DNA from 4 places in the Streptomyces sp. NPDC002779 genome. Region 4 is predicted to be linked to each of the others. Evidence: riboswitches for the same ligand, from Rfam matches in the RefSeq annotation. Region 4 holds a riboswitch; each other region holds the start of a gene.
What was found. Region 4 has a riboswitch for cyclic di-AMP ahead of ACFYW5_RS09880 (M23 family metallopeptidase). Riboswitches for the same ligand answer to the same signal wherever they lie in the genome.
Positions count from the first base shown of each region.

Region 1 (6,929 bases), on a different contig from region 4:
CAGCTACGAACGGGTCCTGGCCTGGGGCAAGGACGTCCTGCTGCGCACGCCCCTGGTCGGCCACACCCTCTACGAGTCCCTGCACGGCGCCAAGAAGGGCTTCAAGGACGCCTTCGCCCCGCAGGGCCTGTTCGAGGACCTGGGCCTGAAGTACGTCGGGCCCATCGACGGGCACGACATCGGCGCCGTCGAGTCCGCGCTGCGCCGCGCGAAGCGCTTCCACGGGCCCGTCCTGGTGCACTGCCTCACGGAGAAGGGCCGCGGCTACGAACCCGCCCTCGCGCACGAGGAGGACCACTTCCACACCGTCGGTGCGATGGACCCGCTCACCTGCGAGTCCCTCGTCCCCGCGGGCGGGCCTTCCTGGACGTCGGTGTTCGGCGACGAGATCGTGAAGATCGGGGAGGAGCGCGAGGACGTCGTGGCGATCACGGCGGCCATGCTGCACCCGGTGGGGCTCGGCAGGTTCGCCCAGCGGTTCCCGGACCGGGTCTGGGACGTCGGCATCGCCGAGCAGCATGCCGCGGTGTCCGCGGCGGGGCTCGCCACCGGCGGGGTCCATCCCGTCGTCGCCGTCTACGCCACCTTCCTCAACCGCGCCTTCGACCAGCTCCTGATGGACGTGGCCCTGCACAAGTGCGGGGTGACCTTCGTCCTGGACCGGGCGGGGGTCACCGGAGTCGACGGCGCCTCCCACAACGGCATGTGGGACATGTCGATCCTCCAGGTCGTGCCCGGCCTCAGGATCGCCGCGCCGCGCGACGCCGACCAGCTGCGGGCGCAGCTGCGGGAAGCCGTCGCCGTGGACGACGCGCCGACCCTCGTCCGGTTCCCCAAGGAGTCGGTGGGCCCGGCGATCCCGGCGGTGGACCGGGTCGGCGGCCTGGACGTGCTGCACCGCGGGGAGCGGCCCGAGGTGCTGCTGGTCGCCGTCGGCGTGATGGCCCCCGTCTGCCTCCGGGCCGCGGAGCTGCTCGCGGCCCGGGGCATCGACTGCACGGTGGTGGACCCACGCTGGGTCAAGCCCGTCGACCCGGCGCTGCCCGCGCTGGCCGCCGGGCACCGGCTGGTGGCCGTCGTGGAGGACAACAGCCGGGCCGCCGGAGTGGGCGCCGCCGTGGCGCTGGCCCTCGGTGACGCCGACGTCGACGTGCCGGTACGGCGCTTCGGCATCCCCGAGCAGTTCCTCGCCCACGCCAAACGCGGCGAGGTACTGGCCGACATCGGCCTCACCCCCGTCGAGGTCGCCGGACGGATCGGCGCGAGCCTGGCCGTCCAGGAGCCAGTCAAGGAGACAGCGGAATGACCACGGAGTTCGACCTCGGCGCACTGCTGGCCGAGCGCGGAGCCGAGCGCTACGAGCTGCACGGCAGATACCTGAACCACCAGCTCCCGCGCATGCTGCACACCATCGGCTTCGACAAGGTCTACGAGCGCGCCGAGGGCGCCTACTTCTGGGACGCCGAGGGCCAGGAACACCTGGACATGCTCGCCGGGTTCGGGGTGATGGGCCTCGGCCGCCATCACCCCGTCGTCCGCAAGGCGCTGCACGACGTCCTCGACGCCCAGCTCGCCGACCTCACCCGCTTCGACTGCCAGCCCCTGCCCGGACTGCTCGCCGAGAAGCTGCTCGCGCACAGCCCGCACCTGGACCGGGTGTTCTTCGGCAACAGTGGCACGGAGGCGGTCGAGACCGCGCTGAAGTTCGCCCGGCGGGCGACCGGCAAGGCGCGCGTCCTGTACTGCGACCACTCCTTCCACGGCCTGACCACCGGCTCCCTGTCCGTCAACGGCGAGGACGGCTTCCGCGACGGCTTCGGGCCGCTGCTGTCCGACACCGCCGTCCCCCTCGGTGACCTCGACGCCCTGGCCCGGGAGCTGAAGAAGGGCGACGTCGCCGCCCTGATCGTCGAGCCGATCCAGGGCAAGGGCGTGCACGAGGCCCCGCCCGGCTATCTGCGGGCCGCCCAGGACCTGTTGCACCGGCACAAGGCGCTGCTCATCGCCGACGAGGTGCAGACCGGGCTCGGCCGGACCGGGGACTTCTACGCCTACCAGCACGAGGACGGGGTCGAGCCGGACCTGGTCTGCGTGGCCAAGGCGCTCTCCGGCGGCTATGTGCCGGTCGGCGCCACCCTCGGCAAGGACTGGATCTTCAAGAAGGTCTACTCCTCGATGGACCGGGTGCTGGTGCACTCGGCGAGCTTCGGCTCCAACGCACAGGCCATGGCGGCCGGCCTCGCCGTGCTCTCGGTCATCGAGAACGAGCAGATCGTCGCGAACGCCCGCGCCACCGGCGAGCTGCTGAAGTCCCGGCTCGCGGCCCTGGTCGACAAGTACGAGCTGCTCGCCGACGTACGCGGCCGGGGCCTGATGATCGGCATCGAGTTCGGCCGGCCCTCCTCCCTGAAGCTGCGCAGCCGGTGGACCATGCTCCAGGCGGCCCGCAAGGGACTCTTCGCGCAGATGGTCGTCGTACCGCTGCTCCAGCGGCACCGGATCCTCACCCAGGTCTCCGGCGACCATCTGGAGGTGATCAAGCTGATTCCGCCGCTGATCGTCGGGGAGCGGGAGGTCGAGCGGTTCGTGGACGCCTTCACCGAGGTGATGGACGACGCGCACAGCGGGGGCGGGCTGATGTGGGACTTCGGCAAGACGCTGGTGAAGCAGGCCGTCGCCAACCGGTAGGGCCACCCCGTGGCGGGCTTGCCTCTGAGGCAAGGAATTTGCCGTAGAGGCAAGGCTCCGGCTGAATGGAGGGCATGAGCTCCCCCGAGACCGGGCCGGACGGCGACCTGCCCGCGGTGGCGCCGCAGCTGCGAGCCCTGCGACGCCAGGCCGCCCTCACCCTGGAGGCCGCGGCCCGCGCCGCCGGTCTGTCGCCGGCCCACCTGTCCCGTCTGGAGACGGGACAGCGCCAGCCCTCGCTGCCGATGCTGCTCTCGCTCGCGCGCATCTACGGTACGACCGTCTCGGAACTGCTCGGCGAGACGGTCGCCGACCGGGACGCCGTCATCCGCGCCGCCGACATGGAACCGACGGCGGCCGGCGGCTGGACGTACCGGCAGGCGGGCGCGCCAGGCCGGGGGATGCAGGCGCTGCGGCTGCACGTCCCCTTCGGCTCCCAGGGCGACATCGTGCGGGTGCACCCCGGCGAGGAATGGCTCTACGTCCTCACCGGGCGGCTGAGGCTGCGCCTCGGGGACACCGCGCACCGGCTCGCACCGGGCGACAGCGCCCACTTCGACTCGCTCACCCCGCACCGCATCGCCGCCCTGGACCCGGACGGCGTGGAGCTGCTGTTCGTCCACACCCTGCTGCAGAGCCCCACGGCCGCCCTGTGCCTGGGCCCGACCCCCGGAGAGACGCCATGAGCGACATGGAGGAGAAGTTCCCGCGCGCCCTGTGGATCCGGCTGGTCATCTACCTGGCGGTGGGCCATGTCTTCGCCGCGTTCATCTATCTGCTCTTCGAGCTGGGGGCCGGGCAGTAGCCGCCGGGCTCAGTCGAGCAGCCGCTCCCGCAGCCGCTCCCGGATCTCCGGGGTGATGCCGAGCCCCTGCTCCAGGTAGGTGTCGACGTCGCCCCAGGTCTCCTCGATGGTGTCGAAGGCCGCCGTGAGGTACTCGGCGCGCGCGTCGAAGAGCGGGCTGAGCAGCTCCATGACCTCGGGGGTGTGGGTGTTGTTGCGCTGCACCTTGTAGCGGCGGTGCTTGGCGTTGGACTCCAGGTAGTCGGCGAGGATCGCTTCTCGCTCCACGCCGAGGGCGAGCAGCGTCACCGCGATCGACAGGCCGGCCCGGTCCTTGCCCGCCGCGCAGTGCATCAGGGCCGGAACGCTGTCCTCGGCCAGGGAACGCAGCACCTGGGAGTGCTCGGCGGTGCGCTCCTTGACGATCGTGCGGTACGACTCGATCATCCGGTTCGCGGCCTTGCCGTCGTCGAGGATCTGCCGCAGCTGCTCGATCTCGCCGTCGCGGACCATCTTCCAGAACTCGGCGCCGTCCGCGGGGTCCGACAGCGGGAGGTTCACATTCCGGACACCCGTGAGCTCGACGTCGGGGCCCTCCAGCTTCTGGTCCGCCACATTGCGGAAGTCGAAGATCGTGTGCAGGCCGAGGGAGTCGAGGAACGCCGTGTCCTGCTCGGTCGCGTGCGCGAGGTGGCCGCTGCGGAACAGCACGCCGTAGCGCACCCGCCGTCCGTCCGTGGTCGGCAGCCCGCCCACGTCACGGAAGTTGCGCACTCCGGCCAGCTCGGGCTCGGTCGACGGGACCTGCTGCGTCACTGGGGCTCCTCCCACCGGATCCCGCCGGCTCGGCTCGCCGACGGGCACGCCTTGACGATACGACATGCATACCGGCCGCTCATTGAATGCGGCAAAACGGGCGAACACCGTGGAAATCCTGCTGATTCATCGCGGGTTAGCGCGTCGACCATGATGTGACAGTTCTCCATCTGCGCCGCTTCTGAGCGTTCTGTCCGAATTGCAGCCTTCCTTCCAACTCGCTCTGGAATAAAGGGGTGTGGAGCAGCGTCACGTGAGCAGCGTCATATCCGTGACCGAGTGTCGCCCGTCATGTTCACGTAATTCACCCGTTTCTCAAGGGCGTTTGCGGGAACGGCCCCTCCTTAATGCACGCAAAGTGACGAGGAATTCCCACAAGGGATCAAGAGGTACGGCTTCATGTGGAACCTTCTGCTTGTCCCTTTGCGTCTTGGTCGCTTACGTTCGCCACCACTCCGAGCGGAACGCCTAATCCTGCCGCTGCTCGGAACCCGCACCCACTCACCCGTGCACGGCAGGAGCGGGGGACCCACAGGCACCACCGCCTGGTCCGGTTCCCGGAACAGGCTCGGGGTCAAGTCGCGCCCAGCGCGCGGCCGGACATCTCCAGTCCGCACCCGACAGCTCACCTCGTAGGCGCCGGAGAGGAAATCGCCATGCCCGCGAAGGGTAAGCACCGCCGTCCCAAGGCCCTGCGCTTCACTCGCTCGATCGCCGTCGCCGGCACCGGTGGCGCCGCACTCGCCCTCCCGCTCCTGGGGGCCACCGGCGCCCACGCGGCCCCGTCGCAGTCCGTTCCGGAGAAGGCCGTTCAGTCGGTCCAGACCGCGGACAAGAAGGCGGCCGAGAAGAAGGCCACCGCGAAGAAGGCCACCGCCACGACGTACACGGTGCGCTCGGGGGACTACCTTTCGAAGATCGCGAACGAGCAGAACGTCAGCGGTGGCTGGGAGAAGCTCTACGCGGACAACCGTGAGGCCGTCGGCGACGACCCGGCGCTGATCCACCCCGGCCTGAAGCTGTCGATCGGCAAGAGAGCCGCCACGACGGACACCGCCGAGAAGCCGGCCGCCAAGTCCTCCACGAAGTCCTCGTCCGCCGAGTCCTCCTCGTCGAGCTCCGCCAAGTCCTCCGAGGCCGCGGAGTCCTCGCAGGCTCCGGAGTCCGAGGCGGCCACCACCTCGCAGGCCGCGCAGAGCTCCGCCGGCGGCTTCAGCTCCCCCGTCTCCGGCGCCGGGGTCGGCACCGCCTACAAGGTCGCGGGCAGCATGTGGTCCAGCGGCTACCACACCGGCGTCGACTTCGTCGTGCCGACCGGCACCTCCCTGAAGGCCGTGGGCGCGGGCACCGTCGTCTCGGCCGGCTGGGCCGGCGCGTACGGCAACCAGGTCGTCATCCGGCTCGCCGACGGCCACTACGCGCAGTACGCCCACCTGTCCTCGCTGTCCGTCTCCAGCGGCCAGTCGGTGACGGCGGGCCAGCAGGTCGGTCTCTCCGGCTCGACCGGCAACTCGACCGGCCCGCACCTGCACTTCGAGATCCGCACCACGCCGGACTACGGCTCGGACGTCGACCCGGTCGCCTACCTCCGCGCGAAGGGCGTCTCCGTCTGACGGACGCGCCGCTGAGGAACCACCTGTCCGACACGCCACCGAAGGCCGGACCCAGATCCCCGGGTCCGGCCTTCGGTGTTTTTATTCCGGAATTGGTGAAGCCTTGAAGAGTGGGGTATCTCACCGACCGTCAACCCCTGCCTACGGTCGCGTAGGTCACATTAGAAGGTGAATCATGACCCGGTGTGGCAGACGATTCGAAGAGTGACAACAGAGCAGTGATCGGGTCGTACGTGGCGCTGGGGGACAGCTTCACCGAGGGCGTCGGCGACCCCGGCCCGGACGGGGCGTTCGTCGGCTGGGCCGACCGGTTCGCGGTACTGCTCGCGGACCGCCGCCCCGAGGGGGATTTCCGCTACACGAACCTGGCCGTACGCGGGAAGCTGCTGGACCAGATCGTGGCCGACCAGCTCCCGAGGGCGCTCGAACTCGCCCCGGACCTGGTCTCGTTCTGCGCCGGCGGCAACGACATCATCCGGCCCGGCACCGACCCCGACGAGGTCGCCGAGCGGTTCGAGCGGGCCGTGGCCCGGCTCACCGAGGCCGCCGGCACCGTCATGGTGACCACCGGCTTCGACACCCGTGGCGTGCCGGTGCTGAAGCATCTGCGCGGCAAGATCGCCACGTACAACCTCCATGTCCGGGCCATCGCCGACCGGTACGGCTGCCCGGTGCTGGACCTGTGGTCCCTCAAGACCGTGCAGGACCGGCGCGCCTGGGACACCGACCGGCTGCATCTGTCGCCCGAGGGGCACACGCGGGTGGCGCTGCGCGCGGGACAGGTCCTCGGTCTGGAGGTACCGGCCGACCCGGACCAGCCCTGGCCGCCGCTGCCGCCGCGCGGGACCCTGGAGATCCGGCGCGACGATGTGCAGTGGGCACGCGAGTACCTGGTGCCGTGGTTCGGGCGGCGGCTGCGGGGGGAGTCGTCGGGCGACCATGTGATCGCCAAGGGCAGTCTGTCGCCGGGCGACATCAGGATGTGGATCGAGACGGCCGTCTGAGGCAGGCGCGGGGCCGGGGCGGGC
Region 1 covers NZ_JBIAQC010000008.1:237,334-244,262, reverse strand. The annotation lists gene dxs (1-deoxy-D-xylulose-5-phosphate synthase) at 1-1,306, shown strand, start outside; gene ACFYW5_RS23815 (aspartate aminotransferase family protein) at 1,303-2,688, shown strand; gene ACFYW5_RS23810 (helix-turn-helix domain-containing protein) at 2,763-3,374, shown strand; gene ACFYW5_RS23805 (DUF6126 family protein) at 3,371-3,493, shown strand; gene ACFYW5_RS23800 (tyrosine-protein phosphatase) at 3,503-4,288, opposite strand; cyclic di-AMP (ydaO/yuaA leader) riboswitch at 4,773-4,940, shown strand; gene ACFYW5_RS23795 (LysM peptidoglycan-binding domain-containing M23 family metallopeptidase) at 4,945-5,901, shown strand; gene ACFYW5_RS23790 (SGNH/GDSL hydrolase family protein) at 6,120-6,905, shown strand.
Region 1: linked by a shared signal. The riboswitch ahead of ACFYW5_RS23795 (LysM peptidoglycan-binding domain-containing M23 family metallopeptidase) and the one ahead of ACFYW5_RS09880 (M23 family metallopeptidase) in region 4 are both predicted to bind cyclic di-AMP.

Region 2 (6,929 bases), on a different contig from region 4:
CTCACGGGCCCTTCTCGCGGGACCCTCCGGGACCCCTTCTGAACACGTTCAAGCGGGCGTTGGACCCCCGGAAGGGCCAACCGGCCCCCTTCCGCACCCCGACCGGACCCAATTCCTTGTGAAGAACTTCACGAACTTTCCCGACGGACTGTCGCCGAGGGGCCCTCAAGGACCCCTCGAACGCGCTCAGACGCTACCTGACCTGCTCAGCCGAGGCTACCGATCAGTAACAAAGGAGAGCTACGCCACCGACCAGGCGATGCCGTCGAGGATGTCGTGCTCGCTGACGACGACCTCCTCGGCACCGATCCGCTCCATGATCGCCAGCAGGACCAGGGCCCCCGCCGCGATGACGTCCACGCGCCCGGGGTGCATGGCGGGAATCGCGGCGCGCTCGGCGTGGGTGGAGTGCAGCAGCCACTCGGTGATCTCGCGGACGCGGTCGTGGGAGACCCGGGAGTGGTGGATGGCCGCCGAGTCGTACGCGGGCAGCTCCTGCGCGATGGCGGACACCGTGGTGACGGACCCGGCGAGCCCCACCAGGGTGTGCGCCTCCCGCAGCGGCACGGTCCGCTCGGCGAGGTCGAGAGCGGCCTCGATGTCGGCCCGTACGGCGGTGATCTGCTCCTCGGAGGGCGGGTCGCAGACGACGCCGTCCCGCACCAGGTGCCGCTCGGTCATCCGCACGCACCCGATGTCGACGGAGCGGGCGGCGCGCACGTGCTCCTCCCCGACGACGAACTCGGTCGACCCGCCGCCGATGTCCACCACGAGGTAGGGCTTGGGCAGGTGATCCTGTCCGGCCAGCTCCCTGGTGGCGCCGGTGAAGGAGAACTCGGCCTCCTGGTCCCCGCTGATCACCTCGGGCTCCACCCCGAGGATGCCGACGACCCCGCGCACGAAGTCCTCGCGGTTCTCGGCGTCCCGGGAGGCGGAGGTCGCCACGAAGCGGACGCGCTCGGCGCCGTGCTCCTTGATGACCGCCGCGTACTCGCGGCAGGCGGCGAAGGTCCGCTCCAGCGCCTCGGGGGCGAGCCGCCCGGTGCGGTCCACGCCCTGCCCGAGCCGCACGATGGTCATACGGCGGTCCAGATCGACCAGTTCGCCCGTCTCCGGGTCGCAGTCGGCGACGAGGAGCCGGATGGAGTTGGTACCGCAGTCGATGGCGGCGACGCGGGTCATCCGGCCGCCTCCTGACCCTGGGTCACGCACGTCCCCTTGCGCCACCACTGCGGCAGCATCGCGAGGGCCTCGTCGCCGAGCGGGTTGACCCCGGGGCCGGCGGCCAGCGAGTGGGCCACCAGGACGTGCAGGCACTTCACCCGGTCCGGCATGCCGCCCGCGCTCGGGAAGCCCGTCAGCTCCTCGATCTCGTCCCGGCGCCGGATGTAGTCCTCGTGCGCGGCGCGATAGGCGGCGGCCAGCTCGGGGTCCCGCTCCAGCCGCTCGGTCATCTCCTTCATCACGCCGTTCGCCTCCAGCGTGCCGATCGCGGAGTTCGCCTTCGGGCACGTCAGGTAGTACAGCGTCGGGAAGGGCGTGCCGTCCGGCAGCCGGGGCGCCGTCTCCACCACGTCCGGCTGCCCGCACGGGCACCGGTGCGCGATGGCCCGCAGCCCGCGCGGCGGCCGGCCGAGCTGCTGCTTGAAGGCCTCGACATCCGCGTCGGTCGGCTCGGTCCGCGGAGTGGTGGGCGGGGGCGTTTCCATCACAGTCTTTCGTCTCTATCTATCGGTCGGCGGCGTCGGACTTGTCGACCCCGTCCCAGACGTTCGCGTACCAGGGCCGGTCCGCCGTGCCCAGGTCGGTGCGCGCCTGCTTCGCCGCGTCCGGGTCGATCACGACGAAGCCGGTCTCACCCGGCATCACATAGTGCAGCCGCTCGCGGATCCGCTGCTCGGCGTAGGCGTCGTCCTGCCAGCGGGCCTTGAGATCGCGCAGCTCCTCCACCCGTTGCCGGGCCTGCTGCTTCTGCTGTTCCAGATCGGCGATCTCGGCGCGCTGGGCGACGTACTGCCTTATCGGGTAGGCGAGGGCGACGACCAGGGAGCAGACGACGAGGGCGAGCAGGGCCGCCCGGCCGGTGAGCCGGGAGCGGCGGGCCTGCCGCTTGGTCTGCGAGCGGTAGACACGGGCCGCCGTCTGCTCCCCGAGCAACCGGATCCTGGTCGTGGTGGAGAAACGGTCCCGGTCCTTGACGGCCATCTCTCACTCCCGTTCACACACGCGCGTACGTCCCCGCACACGGTACGGGACCGAGTACGGGGACGTACGTACGACTGGCTATGCCTTCAGCAGGCTCAGCCCTTGAAGCGGGGGAACGCCGAGCGACCGGCGTACACCGCGGCGTCGTCGAGGATCTCCTCGATGCGCAGCAGCTGGTTGTACTTGGCGACGCGCTCGGAGCGGGCCGGGGCGCCGGTCTTGATCTGGCCGCAGTTGGTGGCGACGGCGAGGTCGGCGATGGTGACGTCCTCGGTCTCGCCGGAGCGGTGGGACATCATGCACTTGAAGCCGCTGCGCTGGGCGAGCTCCACGGCGTCCAGGGTCTCGGTCAGCGAACCGATCTGGTTCACCTTCACGAGCAGCGCGTTGGCGGCGCCTTCCTCGATGCCGCGGGCCAGGCGCTCCGGGTTGGTGACGAACAGGTCGTCGCCGACGAGCTGGACCTTGTCGCCGAGCTTCTCGGTGATGGTCTGCCAGCCCTGCCAGTCGTCCTCGAACAGCGGGTCCTCGATGGAGACCAGCGGGTACGCCTCGACCAGCTCGGCGTAGTACTCGGTCATCTCGGCGGCGGAGCGCGCCTTGCCCTCGAAGGTGTAGACGCCGTCCTTGTAGAACTCGGAGGCGGCGACGTCGAGCGCGAGGGCGATCTGCTCGCCGGGGGTGTAACCGGCTTCCTTGACCGCCTCGAGGATGAGGTCGAGGGCCTCACGGTTGGAGCCGAGGTTCGGGGCGAAGCCGCCCTCGTCGCCGAGGCCGGTGGCCAGGCCCTTGCTCTTCAGCACCTTCTTGAGGGTGTGGTAGACCTCGGTGCCCCAGCGCAGCGCCTCGGAGAAGGACTCCGCGCCGATCGGGGCGATCATGAACTCCTGGATGTCCACGTTGGAGTCGGCGTGCGAGCCGCCGTTCAGGATGTTCATCATCGGCACCGGCAGCAGGTGCGCGTTCGGGCCGCCCAGGTAGCGGAACAGCGGCAGGTCGCTGGCCTCGGAGGCGGCGTGGGCGACGGCGAGCGAGACGCCGAGGATGGCGTTGGCGCCGAGGGAGCCCTTGTTGTCGGTGGCGTCCAGGTCGAACATCGCCTGGTCGATCAGGCGCTGCTCGGTGGCGTCGTAGCCGACCAGCTCGGGGCCGATCTGCTCGATGACGGCGAGGACGGCCTTCTCGACACCCTTGCCGTGGTAGCGGTTGGGGTCACCGTCGCGGAGCTCGATGGCCTCGAAGGCGCCGGTGGAAGCGCCGGACGGAACGGCGGCACGACCCGTGCTGCCGTCGTCGAGGCCGACCTCGACCTCGACCGTGGGGTTGCCTCGGGAGTCCAGGATTTCCCGGGCTACGACGACGTCGATGGACGGCACGAGCATCTCCTTCTTGGGATGTGACGCTGGAAGTGCGGGGCACGTGAGCCTTGCGACTAGAGCCTATCCGCCTGCGGGACGTAGGCCAGCCGACCGACCGTCCCGTGGACAAGGACAGACGGTACCCATTGTTCGGCAGCGGAACAAAGGGACGGTGACATACCGGAAAAGAAAACCCCGCTCCGGTGCGTACGGGGGAACACGCACCGGAGCGGGGTGCTCGTGGGGACGGGGGTGGCCCGCACGAGGTCTTCAGTGTGAACCAGGCGTCTATGAGCGCGCTGTGGTTCGGCTACGGGACTACTTGAGGTGCAGCTGCTGACCGGGGTAGATCAGGTCGGCATCCGCCACGATGTCCTTGTTCAGCTTGAAGAGCTTCTCCCAGCCGCCCTTGACGTCGTTCTCCTCGGCGATGGTGCTGAGGGTGTCACCCGTGGCGACCTTGTACTCGCCGTCGCCCTTCTTGACCTTCTTGCCGGTCGGGGTGGTGACGGTCTTCTGCTTCTGCGCCGGACGCTCGGTCGAACGCGAGGCGGACTGCTCCTCGGTCGAGCGGGTGGAGGTCTCGGTGCCGCTCTCGGAGGAGGAGCCGGTGCTGGAGCCGGTGCCGGTGCTGGAGCCGCCCGTGTAGGCGGCGCTCGACAGGCCGGTGCCGCAGTGCGGCCAGGCGCCCTTGCCCTGGCCGGCGAGCACCTTCTCGGCGATCTCGATCTGCTGGGCCTTGCTGGCCTGGTCGGCGGTGGAGGCGTACTGGGTGCCGCCGTACGCGGCCCAGGTGGAGGCCGAGAACTGCAGGCCGCCGTAGTAGCCGTTGCCGGTGTTGATGGACCAGTTGCCGCCGGACTCGCACTGGGCGACGGCGTCCCACTCGGCGGCGGTGGCGGCGGAGGCGTTGCCGGCCGCCATCAGCGGAGCGGCGACGGCGGCGCCGGTGACACCGGCGATGGCGATGGCGCGAGTGGCCTTGGACGGACGACGGTGCTTGCCCTTGCCGGAAAACAGCATGGTGGATCCCCTCACCGACGCCTGCGAGGTGAGCTGTCGGGTTCGGGCCGGTTGAGTTGCCCGGCCGTGCACCTCGCGGTGCGCGGCTTCACCCCAAGCCGGTTCCGGTGTCGAGTCGCCTCGACTGCCGGACCCGGCGCCTACCTTGGGTCCCCCGCTCCTGCCTGCGGCGCATGACGCGACGACTGTTCCCGTACGGCCGCTGGCAGGATTCGGCGTTGCGGCAGCCGGGGCTCGTGTTGACGAGCGGTCCCGACGGTAGACACGCGATCCGCCGAATTTCAAAGACGATCAGGGCTTCTGAGACTCATCCCACACTTTCGCCAAACCGGACATTCAGCGCGAAGCGTGACGTGAACTACCGCTGCTTTTCGCCCATTTCGACCCCTACTTCAAGGGTCTGACCGGGGATGATGAGGTCCGGATCGGTGCCGACGGTCTCCTGGTTGGCGGCGTAGAGCCCGCGCCATCCGCCGTTCACGTCAAGGGAGTCGGCGATGCCGACGAGACTGTCGCCGGCCCGGACGACGTACGAGCCGTCCGACGCGCCTTCCTCGCCGCTGCGGCCGGCGCTCTCGTCGGCGGGTTCGCCGCGGTGGCGCCCGGTGCCGCTGGAGCCGGTGTCGGTGAGGGCGGAATCACCCTCGATCCGGCCGGAGTTGTCCGGGTTGTCCCGCCCGGGAGTGGCCGAGGACTCACTGTCGGCCTCCACGGAGGGGGCAGTATCGGAGGATTGTGACGACTCGACCGACTCAACCGACTCGGCGGACTCCGTGGATTCGGAGGACTTGTCCGACTTGGTTGAGTTGTTCGAGTTGTCCGTGGCCTCGGTCGACGGGGAGGAGCTGGGCTCCGAATCCGCGGAATCGCCGTCGAGCGGGTCCAGCAGACCGGACGAATCAGATGAGCCGGAGGAGTTGGCGGACTCCGACGATTCGGGCGAAGCGGACTCATCCTCCGCGACGCCGGTGTCGATGTCGACCGAACCCGACTCGGTGTCGAGACCGGAGAGCGGGCCGCAGGTCGGCCAGGCGGCGAGGCCCTGGTCGGCGAGGATGCGCTCGGCGACGGCTATCTGCTGGGAGCGGCTGGCCTGGTCCGCGGAGGCGGCGTACCGCGTGCCGCCGTACCGCTCCCAGTTCTCCTGGGTGATCTGGAGGCCGCCGTAGTAGCCGTTGCCGCTGTCCTCGCTCCAGGAGGCACCGCTCTCGCACTCCGCGACCCGGTCCCAGGTGGTGCCCTCGGCCGCGCTGGCGCCGGAGGCGCCGAGGAGCGGGATGGCGATGGCGGAGCCGGTCACTCCGGCCGCGACGAGGAGAGCCGGGGCCTGGCGGGGGCGACGGTGACGACCGTTCCCGGAGAGCATGCGAGGGCCTTTCGAAGACAGCGGGGACCGGCGCGGCGCCGTTGACGCGAGGCGCCGCGCTGACGAGTGAACGTATCGGCAGACGATCACTTGTCACAAGTTAATGCCGCGCAGATCACGTGAAGATCACGGACTTGAGGGTGTGTCAGGTTTGACCTGACGGTCCGTCGAGGCGGCCGGGCTCAGTCGCTCGGGGTGAACTCGACCGGGGTGAACTCGACCGGGAGGGTGCGCAGTCCGCGCATGATGAGGCCGCCGCGCCAGCGCAGCTCGTCCGGTTCCACCGCGAGCCGGAGGTCCGGGAGGCGGCGCAGGAGGGTGGCCAGTGCGGTCTGGCCCTCCAGGCGGGCGAGCGGGGCGCCTAGGCAGTAGTGGATGCCGTGGCCGTAGCCGAGGTGCTGGTTGTCGCGGCGGGAGAGGTCGAGCGTGTCGGGGTCGGCGAACCGCTCGGGGTCCCGGTCGGCGGCGGCGAGCACGACGAGGACCGGGTCGCCCGGGGCGATGTGCTGGCCCCCGACGGTGAGCGGCTGCGTGGCGAAGCGCCAGGTGGCGAGTTCTACGGGGCCGTCGTAGCGGAGGAGTTCCTCCACGCCGGTTTCGAGGAGGGCCGTCTCCTGTGCGGCGAGGGACTGCTGGAGGCGGGCCCGCTGGTCGGGGTGGGTCAGCAGGGCGAAGGTGCCGTTGCCGATCAGGTTGACCGTGGTCTCGAAGCCCGCGAAGAGAAGGATGAAGGCCATGGCGGCGGCCTCGTTCTCGGTGAGGTGCTCGCCGTGGTCGGAGGTGCGGATGAGACCGGAGATGAGGTCCTCGCCGGGCGCGGGGGTGTCGGGCAGGGCCGCGCGCTTGCGGTGGATGAGGTCGGCGAGGTAGCCGCGCATCCTCTTCACGGACCGCGCGACTCCGCCCCTGGGGCCGCCCTGGTGGCGGATCATCATGCCCGCCCAGTCCCGGAAGTCGTCCTGGTCCTCACGCGGGAC
Region 2 covers NZ_JBIAQC010000006.1:422,102-429,030, reverse strand. The annotation lists gene ACFYW5_RS20035 (exopolyphosphatase) at 241-1,182, opposite strand; gene ACFYW5_RS20030 (DUF501 domain-containing protein) at 1,179-1,709, opposite strand; gene ACFYW5_RS20025 (septum formation initiator family protein) at 1,729-2,205, opposite strand; gene eno (phosphopyruvate hydratase) at 2,301-3,581, opposite strand; gene ACFYW5_RS20015 (transglycosylase family protein) at 3,882-4,586, opposite strand; cyclic di-AMP (ydaO/yuaA leader) riboswitch at 4,590-4,768, opposite strand; gene ACFYW5_RS20010 (transglycosylase family protein) at 4,945-5,952, opposite strand; gene ACFYW5_RS20005 (cytochrome P450) at 6,135-6,929, opposite strand, start outside.
Region 2: linked by a shared signal. The riboswitch ahead of ACFYW5_RS20015 (transglycosylase family protein) and the one ahead of ACFYW5_RS09880 (M23 family metallopeptidase) in region 4 are both predicted to bind cyclic di-AMP.

Region 3 (6,929 bases), on a different contig from region 4:
CGTCGGCGTGTGTCATGGGCGTGGCCGGGATCGCCGCCGCCTCCGTCGGCACGCTGACGCCCGACGAGCAGGAGACCACGGCCACCGCGTCGGACGCGCAGGCGGTCAAGCCCTCGACGGCCAACAACATGCTGGACACCCAGCTGGAGAGCCTCTCGGCCGGCGCCGACGACTTCGCCGACCGGGCCAGCCGGACGCAGGAGCGCATCGACCTCAAGGCCGAGCAGGAGGCCGAGCGGAAGAAGGCGGCCGAGGAAGCGGCCCGCAAGGAGCGGCTGCGCCCGAAGTTCGCGCTGCCGGTGGCCCAGCACGGGCTCAGCGCCTACTACGGCCAGGCCGGCATCAACTGGATGTCCGTGCACACCGGCATCGACTTCCCGGTGGCGTACGGCACTCCGGTGCTGGCCGCGACCGACGGCACCGTGCGCACCCAGTGGAACAGCGCCTACGGCAACATGATGATCGTGACCGCGATGGACGGCACGGAGACGTGGTACTGCCACCTGTCCACGTACCAGGTCGCCTCCGGTACGGCCGTGAAGGCCGGCGACCAGATCGCGTTCTCCGGCAACTCCGGCAACTCGACCGGCCCGCATCTGCACTTCGAGGTCCGCCCGGGCGGGGGGTCGGCTATCGACCCGCTGGCCTGGCTGCGCAGCCACGGCCTCGAACCGTCGTAACTCCCCGGCAGTCCCCCGCCGCCGTTCAGCAGCGGGGGACGAGCGGGACTACAGCTTCTCCACCGGCGCGTAGCGCAGCAGCAGCCGCTTCGGCTTGTCGCCGAAGTCGATCGTCGCCTCGGCGTTGGCGCCCGTGCCCTTGACCGCCGTCACGGTGCCGAGCCCGAACTGGTCGTGCGTGACCCGGTCCCCGACCGCCAGCGAGACGACCGGCTGCTCGGAGGTCCGCCGGGTGGCGAAGCCGGACGCGCCGGAGGCCGAGGAGCGCGACCGGGACGACGACAGCGAGGCCGCCACACCCGACGCGGGCCCGGAGGACACCGGCGAGGTGGCACCGGTGCGCTTCCAGTCGACGTGCTGCGCCGGAATCTCCTCCAGGAAGCGGGAGGGCGGGTTGTACGAGGGCTGCCCCCACGCGCTGCGCATCGACGAGCGGGTCAGATACAGCCTCTCCCGCGCGCGCGTGATGCCGACGTAGGCGAGGCGCCGCTCCTCCTCCAGCTCCTTGGTCTGGCCGAGGGCCCGCATGTGCGGGAAGACGCCGTCCTCCATGCCGGTGAGGAAGACGACCGGGAACTCCAGGCCCTTGGCGGTGTGCAGGGTCATCAGGGTGATGACGCCGGAGCCGTCCTCGGCCTCGTCGGGGATCTGGTCGGAGTCGGCGACGAGCGCGACCCGCTCCAGGAAGTCGGCGAGCGAGCCGGTCGCCTCGCCCTCGCCGGACTCCTGCTCGAACTCCAGGGCCACGGCGGCGAGTTCCTGGAGGTTCTCGATCCGGGTCTCGTCCTGCGGGTCGGTGGAGGCCTGCAACTCGGCGAGGTAGCCGGTGCGTTCGAGCACCGCCTCCAGGACGGTCGCGGGTCCGGCGCCGGACTCGACGATCGTACGGAGCTCCTCCATCAGCGTGTTGAACCGCTTGACGGCGTTGGTGGAGCGCGCGGCCATGCCGTACGCCTCGTCCACGCGCTTGAGCGCCTGCGGGAAGCTGATCTTCTCGCGCTGGGAGAGGGCGTCGATCATCGCCTCGGCACGGTCGCCGATGCCACGCTTGGGGACGTTGAGGATGCGCCGCAGCGGGACCGAGTCCTCGGGGTTGGCGAGCACGCGCAGGTAGGCCAGGACGTCCCGGACCTCCTTGCGCTCGTAGAAGCGGACGCCGCCGACGACCTTGTAGGGCAGGCCGACGCGGATGAAGACCTCTTCGAAGACGCGCGACTGGGCGTTGGTGCGGTAGAAGACGGCGACGTCGCCGGCCTTCGCGTCGCCCGCGTCGGTGAGGCGGTCTATCTCGTCGGCGACGAACTGCGCCTCGTCGTGCTCGGTGTCGGCGACATAGCCGGTGATGCGCGCGCCCGCGCCCGCGTTGGTCCACAGGTTCTTGGGGCGGCGGGATTCGTTGCGCTCGATGACGGCGTTGGCGGCGGTGAGGATCGTCTGGGTGGAGCGGTAGTTCTGCTCCAGCAGGATCGTCGTCGCGTCCGGGTAGTCCTCCTCGAACTGGAGGATGTTGCGGATGGTCGCGCCGCGGAAGGCGTAGATCGACTGGTCGGCGTCACCGACGACGCAGAGTTCGGCGGGCTGCAGGTCGTCCTCGCCGGGCGGTACGTCGACGGGGTGCTCGGCGGTGCCCACCAGCTCGCGCACGAGCGCGTACTGGGCGTGGTTGGTGTCCTGGTACTCGTCGACGAGGACGTGCCGGAAGCGGCGGCGGTAGTGCTCGGCGACGTCCGGGAAGGCGCGCAGCAGATGGACCGTCGTCATGATCAGGTCGTCGAAGTCCAGCGCGTTCGCCTCGCGCAGGCGGGACTGATAGAGCGCGTAGGCCTGGGCGAGGGTCTTCTCGAAGCCGTCGGAGGCCTGGGCGGCGAAGTCCTCCTCGTCGATCAGCTCGTTCTTCAGGTTCGAGATCTTGGCGCTGAAGGACTTCGGCGGGAAGCGCTTGGGGTCGAGGTCCAGGTCACGGCAGACCAGGGCCATCAGGCGCTTGGAGTCGGCGGCGTCGTAGATCGAGAAGGAGGAGGTGAAGCCGAGCTTCTTCGACTCGCGCCGCAGGATCCGCACGCACGCGCTGTGGAAGGTCATCACCCACATCGCGTTCGCCCGCGGGCCGACGAGCTGCTCCACGCGCTCCTTCATCTCGCCCGCGGCCTTGTTGGTGAAGGTGATCGCGAGGATCTGCCCGGGGTGCACGTTCCGCGCGGCGAGCAGATGGGCGATGCGGTGGGTGAGCACGCGCGTCTTGCCGGAGCCCGCTCCGGCCACGATGAGCAGCGGGGTGCCGGAGTGCACGACGGCCGCGCGCTGGTTCTCGTTCAGCCCCTCGATGAGCGCGGCCGCGTCGAGGGCCGGGCGCGGGGCGCCGTCGCGGTAGTAGGCGTCCCGGTCCGGGGGCACGTCGAACTTCCCGCCGAACAGATCGTCCGGAACCGACTCCGGAGCGTGATCGTCCTCGGGCGGCGGCGGGGGTTCCTCCGCATGGGCCCGAGGGGCCTGGAGGTCCGCCAGGAAGCTGTCGTCAAAGAGGCTGCTCATCGCTCTCCGAGTCTAGGGCTCCCCACTGACAGCCCGCCGCCGCCCTGAGAACATCCCCCGGATCGGCGGCCGGGGATCGTCGCGTCGCGCCCGCCGGGCAGGGGACCTTCACCCCCGTACACCTGCGGCGGAGACCTTGGTCACAGCGTCGGACGGGAGCCGGCCGACGGACAGGTCGCCGCAGATCCGGCCAGATCGATCACGACGGCCGATGCCCTGACCCAAGGTCACGAAAATGTATCGGGCATATCACCCATCAACCTTCACAGGCGCCACACGAGTTGGCTACCGTGCCGCACAGGCCGTACGACCCCCACCGGCGAACCTCGCCGGGCCGCGCGGCCTCCGCCGAGTCCGCTGCCGCCCAGGCAGCCGAGCCGGGGACCCACCGACATTGGGGTGAATCGACCCGACTCCCGCACGGGACACGGTCGTAGGGCAACCCTTCCTAACCACCCGCCCGAACCCGACAGCTAACTCGGTAGGCGGACCATTGGAAGGAGTCGCCTCCCTTGGCGTCGCACCGCAAGTCGCGTCCCGCGGGTACGCGCGTAGCAGGCATACGGACCCCCGCCCTTGCCACGGCCGCCCTCACCTCCGTGGCCCTGCTGTCCCAGACGGCCAACGCCAACCCGGCCACGGACGACAAGCCGAGCCTCGAAGAGGTCGAGAAGAAGGTCGACGACCTCTACCGGCAGGCGGAGACGGCGACCGAGAAGTACAACGCCGCCAAGGAGCGGACCACCAAGCAGCGCAAGCAGGTCGACACCCTTCTCGACGACGTCGCCGAGCGCACCCAGAAGCTCAACGACGCGCGGGAGGAACTCGGGTCCTTCGCCGCCGCCCAGTACCGCACCGGCGCCGCCGCCCCCGACACCGCGACCTTCCTGCTCGCCGATACCCCGCAGGACTACTTCGACCAGACCCAGCTGATGAGCCGGATGACCGGCCGCCAGAAGGAAGCGGTCGACGACTACATCACCGAGCAGTCGGCGACGATGAAGAAGCGCAAGGAGGCCACCGAGAGCCTCCAAACGCTGAACGAGTCGCAGACCGATCTGAAGACCGCCAAGTCCACGGTCCAGAAGAAGCTCGCCGACGCGCGGGAGCTGCTGTCGCAGCTGACGGCGGAGGAGAAGGCGCGGCTCGCCGCGATCGAGCGCAAGCGCCAGGAGGAGGCCGCGCGCAAGGCCGCCGAGCTGGCCGATCAGCAGGCGGCGGAGGAACAGCGCCGCGAGGAGGCCGCAAAGGCGGCGGCCCAGCAGCAGAGCGGCTCCTCCTCCGGTGCGACGGAGACCTCCACCGGCAGCACCGGTTCCGAGGCCACCGCGGACTCCTCCTACGCCACGAAGGCCGAGAAGGCGATCGCCTTCGCCCGCGCGCAGATCGGCAAGCCGTACGTCTGGGGCGCCACGGGCCCCGACTCCTACGACTGCTCGGGGCTGACCCAGGCCGCCTGGAACGCGGCGGGCATCTCCCTGCCGCGCACCACGTACGACCAGGTCGAGGCCGGCACGACGGTCTCCCTCGCCAACGCCCTCCCCGGTGACCTCGTCTTCTTCTACGACGACGTCACCCACGTGGGCATCTACATCGGCAACGGCATGATGATCCACGCCCCGAAGCCCGGCACGTACGTCCGCGAGGAGTCGGTCTACTACGACGGCGAGGGCTCGATCCACAGCGTGGTCCGGCCGGCCTGATCGACGCGGCACGCGCGCGGGGGTGATTCGGTGCCCCGTTTCCCCGCCCACGCGCGCGTGCCCCCTCGCCGGCCGCGCCGCGCTCCTTAGCATCGGCGCATGTCCGGCTCCCTCGCGCTCCGCTCACTTCGCGCCTGGTGGGCGCTGCGTCCTCCGGCGGCCGGGGCGGCGGTGATGGCGACCGGCATCGTGTCGGTCGGCCTGCACCTCACCGGGCACGAGATCCTCTCCCTGATCGCCCTGGCGGTGGGCTGCACGGCCTGGCTGGGCCTGGCCGGGGACTTCGTCGTACGGCTGCTGCGGCAGCCGCGGCGCTGGCGGGAGGAGGCCGGCACCCCCGCCGCGCTCACCGCCGTCGCGGCGACGGCCGTGCTCGGCACCCGTTTCTCCGCCGAGGGATGGCAGGTCCTGGCCGGGGCCCTGCTGGCGGCGGCCGCCCTGCTGTGGGCGGGCCTGCTCGGTGTCGTCGTGCGCCACTGGCACCGCGGTATGCCCGGCGCGGTGTTCCTGGGCTGCGTGGCCACGCAAGGCCTCGCCGTACTCGGCGCCACCCTCGCCGCGGCGGAGTCGGCGGCCTGGCTCGCGCACGCGGCGCTGGTGCTGTTCTGGCTCGGTCTCGTCCTCTACGCCGTCGCCCTGGCCTGCTTCGATCCGCGCCAGGTGGTCGAGGGCGCCGGGGACCAGTGGGTCGCGGGCGGCGCGATGGCCATCTCCGCGCTCGCCGGGTCCAAGCTGATCGGCGCCGACAGCGCGCGCCTGTACCTGTGGAACGACGACGCCGACGACGTCCTGCGCACGGTCACCGCCGGCGTGCTCGCGCTCGACCTCGCCTGGTATGCCGTACTCCTCGCCTCCGAGGTGATCCGGCCGCGGCCGCGCTACGACGTCCGCCGCTGGGCGACCGTGTTCCCGCTGGGCATGACCGCGGCGGCGACCCTGTCGGTCGCCGCCGCGGTGGACGTCCCCTGGCTGCAGACCCCCGGGGAGGTCCTGCTGTGGATCGCGGTCGCGGCCTGGCTCGCCGTGGCCGCGGGGGCGGTGCGGGAGGAGCGGGCCTACGCCGCGTCCGCCGCCCGGGACGCTGCCGGGCTCACGTCCACAGCACCGCGATGAAGACGTTCGCCGTGGTGAGCAGCCCCACCATGCCGAACAGGCCCTTGTCCACCTTCTCGTCGTCCCGCTTCACATAGACGAGCCCGAGGATCACGATCAGCAGGGCCAGCTTCACGCCGATCTTGATGTTGTCGACGGTCTGGTCGTCCGCCTGGTTGAGCCCGACCAGGATCACCCCGGTGACCAGCATCGTCAGCGCGCCGTGCAGCATCGCCGGCACGAACCGGGCGGTGCCCTGGCCCATCGCCTTCAGCTGGGTGAGGAATCCGCCCAGCAGGGCGGCGATGCCGATGATGTGCAGGCCGACGAAGAGATGGATGAGTACGTCCATGAGGCCGGAGCCTAATCCGGGGCCTCCGGGACGCCTGACACCGGGCCTCCGGAGCGCTCGGCACCGGCCCGTCTTCCCCACGCGGCGGATCATGCATATATGCGCGCCATAGCACCCCGCCGCCCTCACCCGCCTCGGAAACCCCCACTTCGGTCATCGCTCAGCGTGAAGGCGACCGCCCCGCTCGCGGATCACGGTCACATGCGGTCACCCGATGATCCGCTCATGGCAGTTCCGCACAAGGCGTCACCCACCCGGCACACCCAGGTTTAGCGTCCTCCTCCAGGTGACCGGCTCCCCACCGCCGCCCGGGCCAGGGCGGCAGCCGGACACCACCGCCGAGAAAGTCCGGCGGCGGACCGCTCCCCCTGTGCGGGCCGCCGCCGGACGCGCGAAGGCCGTGCTCCGCACCGCCGGACGCGTGAGGCAGTACTCCGCTCCCCCTGGCGGCGTGCGGGCCGGGCGGGTCAGAGGAGTCGTGCGAAAGGACGTGCAGTCCCCATGGCAGCGCACCGCAAGCCCCGGCAGCGCTCGGCCGGCGGCACCACCGTCCGTACGGCCGCCACCGTC
Region 3 covers NZ_JBIAQC010000001.1:894,065-900,993, forward strand. The annotation lists gene ACFYW5_RS04015 (M23 family metallopeptidase) at 1-680, shown strand, start outside; gene pcrA (DNA helicase PcrA) at 729-3,212, opposite strand; cyclic di-AMP (ydaO/yuaA leader) riboswitch at 3,564-3,717, shown strand; gene ACFYW5_RS04025 (NlpC/P60 family protein) at 3,725-4,915, shown strand; gene ACFYW5_RS04030 (tellurite resistance/C4-dicarboxylate transporter family protein) at 5,015-6,028, shown strand; gene ACFYW5_RS04035 (hypothetical protein) at 6,006-6,359, opposite strand; gene ACFYW5_RS04040 (NlpC/P60 family protein) at 6,861-6,929, shown strand, end outside.
Region 3: linked by a shared signal. The riboswitch ahead of ACFYW5_RS04025 (NlpC/P60 family protein) and the one ahead of ACFYW5_RS09880 (M23 family metallopeptidase) in region 4 are both predicted to bind cyclic di-AMP.

Region 4 (6,929 bases):
CCGTCGGCCTTCACGACCGCCCAGGACGCCGCCGCCGCGGCGAGCGAGAGGAGCATGCCCGCGCCGAAGGCGGCGAGCCACCGCATCCCCGGGGAGGCGGGGCTCCGGCCCAGCAGCCGCGGTGCCAGGACGGCACCGGTGAGCAGCAGGACGAGGGCGGTGTTGCCGGCCAGGTAGAGGGGCTCGCTCGCCCCCTCCGAGCTCGGGGACAGATCCCAGGTCGGGACGTACAGCGCGCGGTGGACCACGCCGCCCAGCGGGCTCTCCGGCCGGGCATCGAGCAGCGGCTCCCGCAGCCAGGGGCTGCCCAGCAGCACAAGTCCCCCGCACAGCAGGGCGGTTCTCCGGCCCGAACGTACAGTTCGCCCCACGGCAACCCCCTGTCACACCCCCGGGCGCAGCACTGTACGTAGTCGAACGGCTGCGCACCAGCGGTCAGGGAGACATTCCGGGGGCAGGCCCGGTCCGCCGTCCGGTCGGCCAACTCCCTGCGTGTCACTGTGCGTTGGCGCTCGGCGAGGTCCGTCACCCGCGGTCGTCGCTCCGGGGACCCGCGGAGGTGGGCGAGGATGGAGCAGTACATGTGCGGCACCCCCACGAAACCGACCCGGCCCCGCTGGAGCGTCGATGCCTCTCCCTTACGTCCTGCTGTCGGCCGCGGTCTCCCTCGACGGCTACCTGGACGACACCGGCCCCGAGCGGCTGCTGCTCTCCGGCCCGGCCGACTTCGACCGGGTCGACGAGGTGCGGGCGTCGGTCGACGCGATCCTCGTCGGCGCCGGGACGATCCGCGCCGACAACCCGCGCCTGCTGGTCAACTCCCCGGCCCGGCGCGCGGCACGGGTCTCCGCGGGGCGGCCGGAGTACCCGCTGAAGGTCACCGTCAGCGGCAGCGGGGAGCTGGATCCGGGGGCGAACTTCTGGCACACCGGTGGCGAGAAGGTCGTCTATACGACGGAGAAGGGCGCTCAGCGGGCCCGCGCGGCCGGTCTGGCGGCCGACGTGGTCTCCCTGGGCGCCGGTCTGGACTGGCGGCGGCTGCTGGCGGACCTGCACGGCCGGGGGGTCGGGCGTCTGATGGTCGAGGGCGGCGGCCGGGTCCACACCCAGCTCCTCCAGGAAGGGCTGGCGGACGAGCTCCAGCTCGTGGTGGCCCCCCTCTTCGTCGGCGACCCGTCCGCGCCGCGCCTGTTCGGGCCCGGCGGGTACCAGCGGGGCCGGCTGCGGCTGGTGGAGACCCGCCGGATCGAGGACGTGGTCCTGATGCGCTACCTCCCCACGGCCCCCGGGGCGGGCCCGCTGGTCACGGCCGCCGACCGCCACTGGCTGAGGCTGGCCTGCGAACTGGCGCAGCTGTGCCCGCCGTCGCGGACGGCGTTCAGCGTCGGCGCGGTGGTCGTGGCGGCCGACGGCACGGAACTCGCCCGGGGGCACTCCCGGGAGGGCGAGGACCCCGTGGTCCACGCCGAGGAGGCGGCCCTGGCGAAGACCGACCCGAGCGACCCCCGGCTGGCCTCCGCGACGGTGTACAGCAGCCTGGAACCCTGCGCCCGCCGCGCCTCCCGCCCGTCGCCCTGCGCGCGGCTGATCCTCCGGGCGGGGGTGCGCCGGGTCGTCACGGCCTGGCGCGAGCCGGACACCTTCGTGGCGGACGCGGACGGCAGCGGGCTGCTGGCGTCGGCGGGCGCGGACGTGGTGGTGCTCCCCGAGTTCGAGGCCCGCGCGAAGGCCCCGAACACCCACCTGCTGCCGTAACCGCCCGCCTGCTGCCGTAACCGCCCGCTTGCTGCCGTGAACCCCCACCCGCTGCCGTAACCCCCCACCCGCCGCCGTATCGGCCCGCCCCGGGTCCGATCGGCCCAATCCGAACTGCGCCCCGCCCCGCACCGCGCCAGGCTGCCAGCATGAGGTCTGTCCGAAGTGCCGCCCTGCTGCTGCTCGTCGCCCTCCTCGGCACCGCCTGCGGAGCGACCGGTGCCGACTCCCGCACCATGGCGCGCGCCCTGCCGCCCGACGCCGAGTTCACCCACCCCGGCGTCCTCGTCAGCGCGTCGCAGCTGGCCGCCGTGCGCAAGAACGTCACCGCCGGGAAGCAGCCGTGGCTGAAGGCATACCTCGCGATGCGGGACAGCAGGTACGGCGCCTACAAGTACCGGGCCGAGCCGTACGCGGACGTCCACTGTCCCGCCGGGAGCAAGGCCGGGCGCGGGTGCGTGCAGGAGCGCGAGGACGCCATCGCCGCCTACACGCAGGCCCTGCTGTTCACGGTGACCGGCAAGCGGCAGCACGCCGTGAAGGCCAGGGAGATCATGGACGCCTGGTCGGCGCGGCTGAAGCGGCACAGCGGGCAGAACGCCGGGCTGCAGGCCGGCTGGTCGGGGTCCACCTGGGCGCGGGCCGCCGAGATCGTCCGGCACAGCGAGGGCGCGGGCTGGCCCGAGGACCGGGTACGCCGGTTCGAGACGATGCTCCGCACCGCGCACCTGCCGCACGTCACCCGCAAGGCCCCGGACACCAACGGCAACTGGGACCTCATCACCACCGACGCCGCCATCGGCATCGCCGTCTTCCTCGACGACCACCAAACCTTCGACCACGCCCTCGCCCGCTTCCGCGACCGCGTGCCCGCCTACTTCTACCTGGAGAAGGACGGCCCCCTCCCGCTCACCCCGGCGGGGTCGAGCATGAACACCCCGCAGCGGCTGGCGGCGTACTGGTTCCGGCAGACGGAGTACAAGGACGGCGTCACCCAGGAGAGCTGCCGCAACTTCCAGCACGTCGGCTACTCCGTCGCCGCCACCGCGCACATCGCCGAGACCGCCCGGCACCAGGGCGTCGACCTGTATGGCGAGGCCGAGGACCGGCTCACGGCCGCGCTCGAACTGCACGCCCGCCACCAGCTGGGCGAGCCCGCGCCGGCCTGGCTGTGCGGCGGCCGGGTCGAGCGGAACATGGGGCCCGACCTGGAGGTCGCGGTCAACCGCGGCCTCGGCGGCTCCGCGGCCCGCGCGCTCGCCGAGAAGACCCGTCCGGCCGGTACCGACGATCTCTTCGTGGCCTGGGAGACGCTCACCCACGCGGGCAATCCCGGGGCGTGAAGAAACGCGTGCGCAGGGGGTCCCGCGAATGGCGTACACTGGTGTCAACGACGCGGGGTGGAGCAGCTCGGTAGCTCGCTGGGCTCATAACCCAGAGGTCGCAGGTTCAAATCCTGTCCCCGCTACTGAAGACCCAGGGCCGGAACCATTGGTTCCGGCCCTGGGTGTTTTTCCACTGGTGCGTTTCCCCGCCTCATCCACTCGGCCCACACCGTTCGCCGCCCGCCGCCGCTCCGGGAAACCTGGAGGGACGGCGGACGTGGCGGGAGGCGGGCAGTGCGGGCTTCAGGCGTGGACGGGACCCGGCACCCGTCGTCCGCAGGCACCTTCGTCCGCCTGCTCCCGCTGCTGCTGATCGCGGGCGGTGTCCTCTACGACTTCGTCACCCCCCGGGGCTTCACCGCGATCCCCTTCTTCACCGCCGCCCCGCTGGTGGCCGCCCCGTTCTACGCACTCAGCGGCACAATCGCCGTCGGGGCCGTGTCCCTGATCGCCGCCTACGCCGTCCACATCCGGCTGGGCTTCGGCATGGACCCGGACACGGTCACCGAGGTGGTCACCGTGATCACCGTCGCCGTCCTGGCCGTCGTCCTCAACCGCGTCGTGCGCCGCGGCGATCTGCGGCTCGCCACCCAGCGCGAGATCGCCGTGGCCACCCAGCGCGCCGTCCTGCCCGAACCCCTGGAGCGGATCGGCGGCTACGACATCGCCGCCCGCTACGAGGCGGCGCAGGCCGACGCCTACATCGGCGGCGATCTGTACGCGGTGCAGGACAGCGCGTACGGCGTCCGGGTCGTCGTCGGCGATGTGCGCGGCAAGGGGATGGGGGCCGTCGCCGCCGTCGCCGTCGTCATCGGGGCGTTCCGGGAAGCGGCCGAGCAGGAGCCGAGCCTGGAGGCGGTCGCGCGGCGGCTGGAGCGGGCGCTGGCCCGGGAGGGCGCGCGGCGCGACGGGATCGACGCCGTCGAGGGGTTCACGACCGCCGTGCTCGCCGAACTCCCGCACGGGGAGGGGCCCGTGCGCGTCGTCAACCGCGGCCACCCGCCCCCGCTGCTGCTCCACCCCGACGGCACCGTGCGCCCGCTGCGCGCCCGTGAGCCCGCCCTCCCGCTGGGCATGAGCGACCTCGGCGACTGGCCCGACCGCGCCGACGAGGCCCCCTTCCCTCCCGGCACCACCCTGCTCCTGCACACCGACGGCCTCTCGGAGGCCCGCGACGCGCAGGGCGTCTTCTTCGACCCCGAACGTCGTTTGTCCGGGCGCGTCTTCCGCGACCCCGGTGCCCTGATCCGCGCCCTCGCCGAGGAGGTGCGCGAGCACTGCGGAGGGGGGATGGCGGACGACATGGCGCTGCTCGCGGTGCGCCGACCCTGATCGTCACGGGCGGTGATCGGATGGGAGCCCTCCGCATAACAACTGACGCACCGTCAATACGTGTGTGACGCATGAGGCTTGGTCAAGTCGCCCGTTTTGGCGCCCTAGTGACCTGAAAGTCCAGGCCGGAGTCGTTAACGATCAAGAGGAACAGCTTGGAATCCGCGGCCCGTGTCTATTAACGTTCGATAACGCAGCGCGGTCGTCCCAGCCGTCACAAGAGGCGGCTCCGTGCGCACGCGCCGAATCCCGCAAGGGAACCGGGGAACCACTCATTGGGGTGAATCGGGCGTAATCAGCCGCGCAGAAACGGCTGATATACGCGCGTAGGAGACCTTCCTGCTCCGAACCCGTCAGCTAACCCGGTAGGCGAGAAGGAAGGAAAGGAGCACGCCCACGTGGCGTCAAACCGGCCTGCCCCCGAGGCCCCGTTCGTGCCGAGCCAGCGCAGTGACGAGGCCTTCTCCTACGGCAGCCACCGCACCGACGAGGGCCCCTGGGAGGAATGGAACCCCACCGCGGAATCCATTCGCCCGGTACGCGGCCGGCACCGCGTCGCCAAGCAGCGCGGCGGCGGACTCGCCCGTAGCTCCACGGTGCTCGGCGTCGGTGTCATAGCCGCCGTCGGCGCGGGCGGCATGGCCAGCGCCCAGTCCGGCAAGCCGCCGGTCGCGATCACCATGCCCGACCTGCCGCTGATCTCCGACGACTCGGCGGAGCAGATCCCCGAGACCTCGGCCACCCCGCTCAGCACCGTCGGCATGACCACCACGGACACCGGGCAGGGTGCCGCGGACGCCGGTGAGGCGCTGCGCGCCCGGATCATGGCCCAGGCCGAGCAGCAGCAGGAGCAGGTCGACACCAAGGCCGCCGAGGCCGCCGCCGCTGCCGCCGAGAAGGCCGCCGCGGAAGCCCTGGCCGAGGCCGAGAAGGAGGCGAAGGCCAAGGCCGCCGCCGCCAAGGCCAAGGCCGAGGAGGAAGCCCGCGAGAAGGCCGAGGCCGAGCGCCTTGCCGCCCTCGCCAAGCAGTTCGCGCTGCCGACCTCCTCGTACACCATCACCTCGACCTACGGTCAGGCCGGCGCGCTGTGGTCCTCCGGCTACCACACCGGCGCCGACTTCGCCGCTCCCACGGGCACGCTGCTCAAGGCGGTGCACACCGGCACGATCACCTACGCCGGGTACGACGGCTCCTACGGCTACAAGACCGTGCTCACCCTGGAGGACGGCACCGAGATCTGGTACGCCCACCAGTCCTCGATCAGCGTCAGCGTCGGGCAGAAGGTCGCCACGGGCGACGTCATCGGCCGCGTGGGCGCGACCGGCAACGTCACCGGTGCCCACCTCCACATGGAGGTCCACCCCGAGGGCTCCTCCTCCGGCATCGACCCGCTCGCCTGGCTGCGCAGCAAGGGCCTCAACCCCTGACCCAGCCCTCGCCAGAACCCCGGCGGTCCTGACGACGTCCCCCCGACGTCAGGGCTGCCGGTTTTTGGTGTCCGCGGTACTTGCGACGGCGGCCCTCACGACCGGTACGGGTTGTACGCGGGGTACGGGCCCGCCGGGTACGCCGGAAAGGGCTGGTACGTCGGCTGCGCCGGGTAGCCGTAGACGCCGTGCATCGGCCAGGGTGCCGCCACCACCGGCACCGGCGGGGCGATGGCGCGGGCCGCGTGGTCCAGGGCCGGGCGGGCGACCTCCCGGCGGCGCCACAGCTCCCGCAGCAGCTCCTGCTCCCGTACGACGAAGTCGGCGCCCGCGCGGCCCCGGCGCCCCCGGTGGCGCAGGAACGCCAGCGAGGTCGCGTACGCCTCGTACCGCGCCACCTCCCGTGCCGCCTGCCTCCCGGCGCGGCGGCGGGCGTACTGCCGGGCCAGGCGCCGGGCCCGCATGGAGGCGAGCGCGAAGGGCTCGCCCGGGGTGAGCCAGCCGGCGACGGCGTAGGCGGGCAGTTCCTCCCGCACGGTGCGCAGCTCACGCTGCCGGGTCCAGATCACCAGCCACGTCAGCAGCCCGAACGCGGGGACCATGATCGCCCCGTACACGGCGAAGAAGCCGTACGGGCCGAAGACCGAGGAACCGTTCCACATCGCGTGCAGGCCCATCGCGAGCAGCAGCCCGGCCAGCGGCAGCAGGGCCCGCAGCCGGCGCCGGCGGTCGCCGGAGAGCGCGGCGACACCGAAGCCGATGCCGGTGAGGACCGTGAAGAGAGGGTGCGCGAAGGGCGACATGACGATGCGCACGAAGAAGGTCGCCGCCGTCACGGAGGCGATGCCGCTGCCGCCGGTGATCTGGTCGGTGCCGAAGGCGGTGCCGAGATAGAGGATGTTCTCGGTGAACGCGAAGCCGGTGGCGGTGACCCCCGCTATCACCACCCCGTCGACCAGCCCGGTGAAGTCCCGGCGCCGGAAGAGGAAGACGAGCAGGACGGCGGCCGCTTTCGCCGACTCCTCCACGA
Region 4 covers NZ_JBIAQC010000003.1:15,968-22,896, reverse strand. The annotation lists gene ACFYW5_RS09905 (hypothetical protein) at 1-371, opposite strand, end outside; gene ACFYW5_RS09900 (dihydrofolate reductase family protein) at 628-1,755, shown strand; gene ACFYW5_RS09895 (alginate lyase family protein) at 1,905-3,098, shown strand; tRNA gene ACFYW5_RS09890 (tRNA-Met) at 3,150-3,223, shown strand; gene ACFYW5_RS09885 (PP2C family protein-serine/threonine phosphatase) at 3,375-4,472, shown strand; cyclic di-AMP (ydaO/yuaA leader) riboswitch at 4,703-4,859, shown strand; gene ACFYW5_RS09880 (M23 family metallopeptidase) at 4,871-5,899, shown strand; gene ACFYW5_RS09875 (PrsW family intramembrane metalloprotease) at 5,995-6,929, opposite strand, start outside.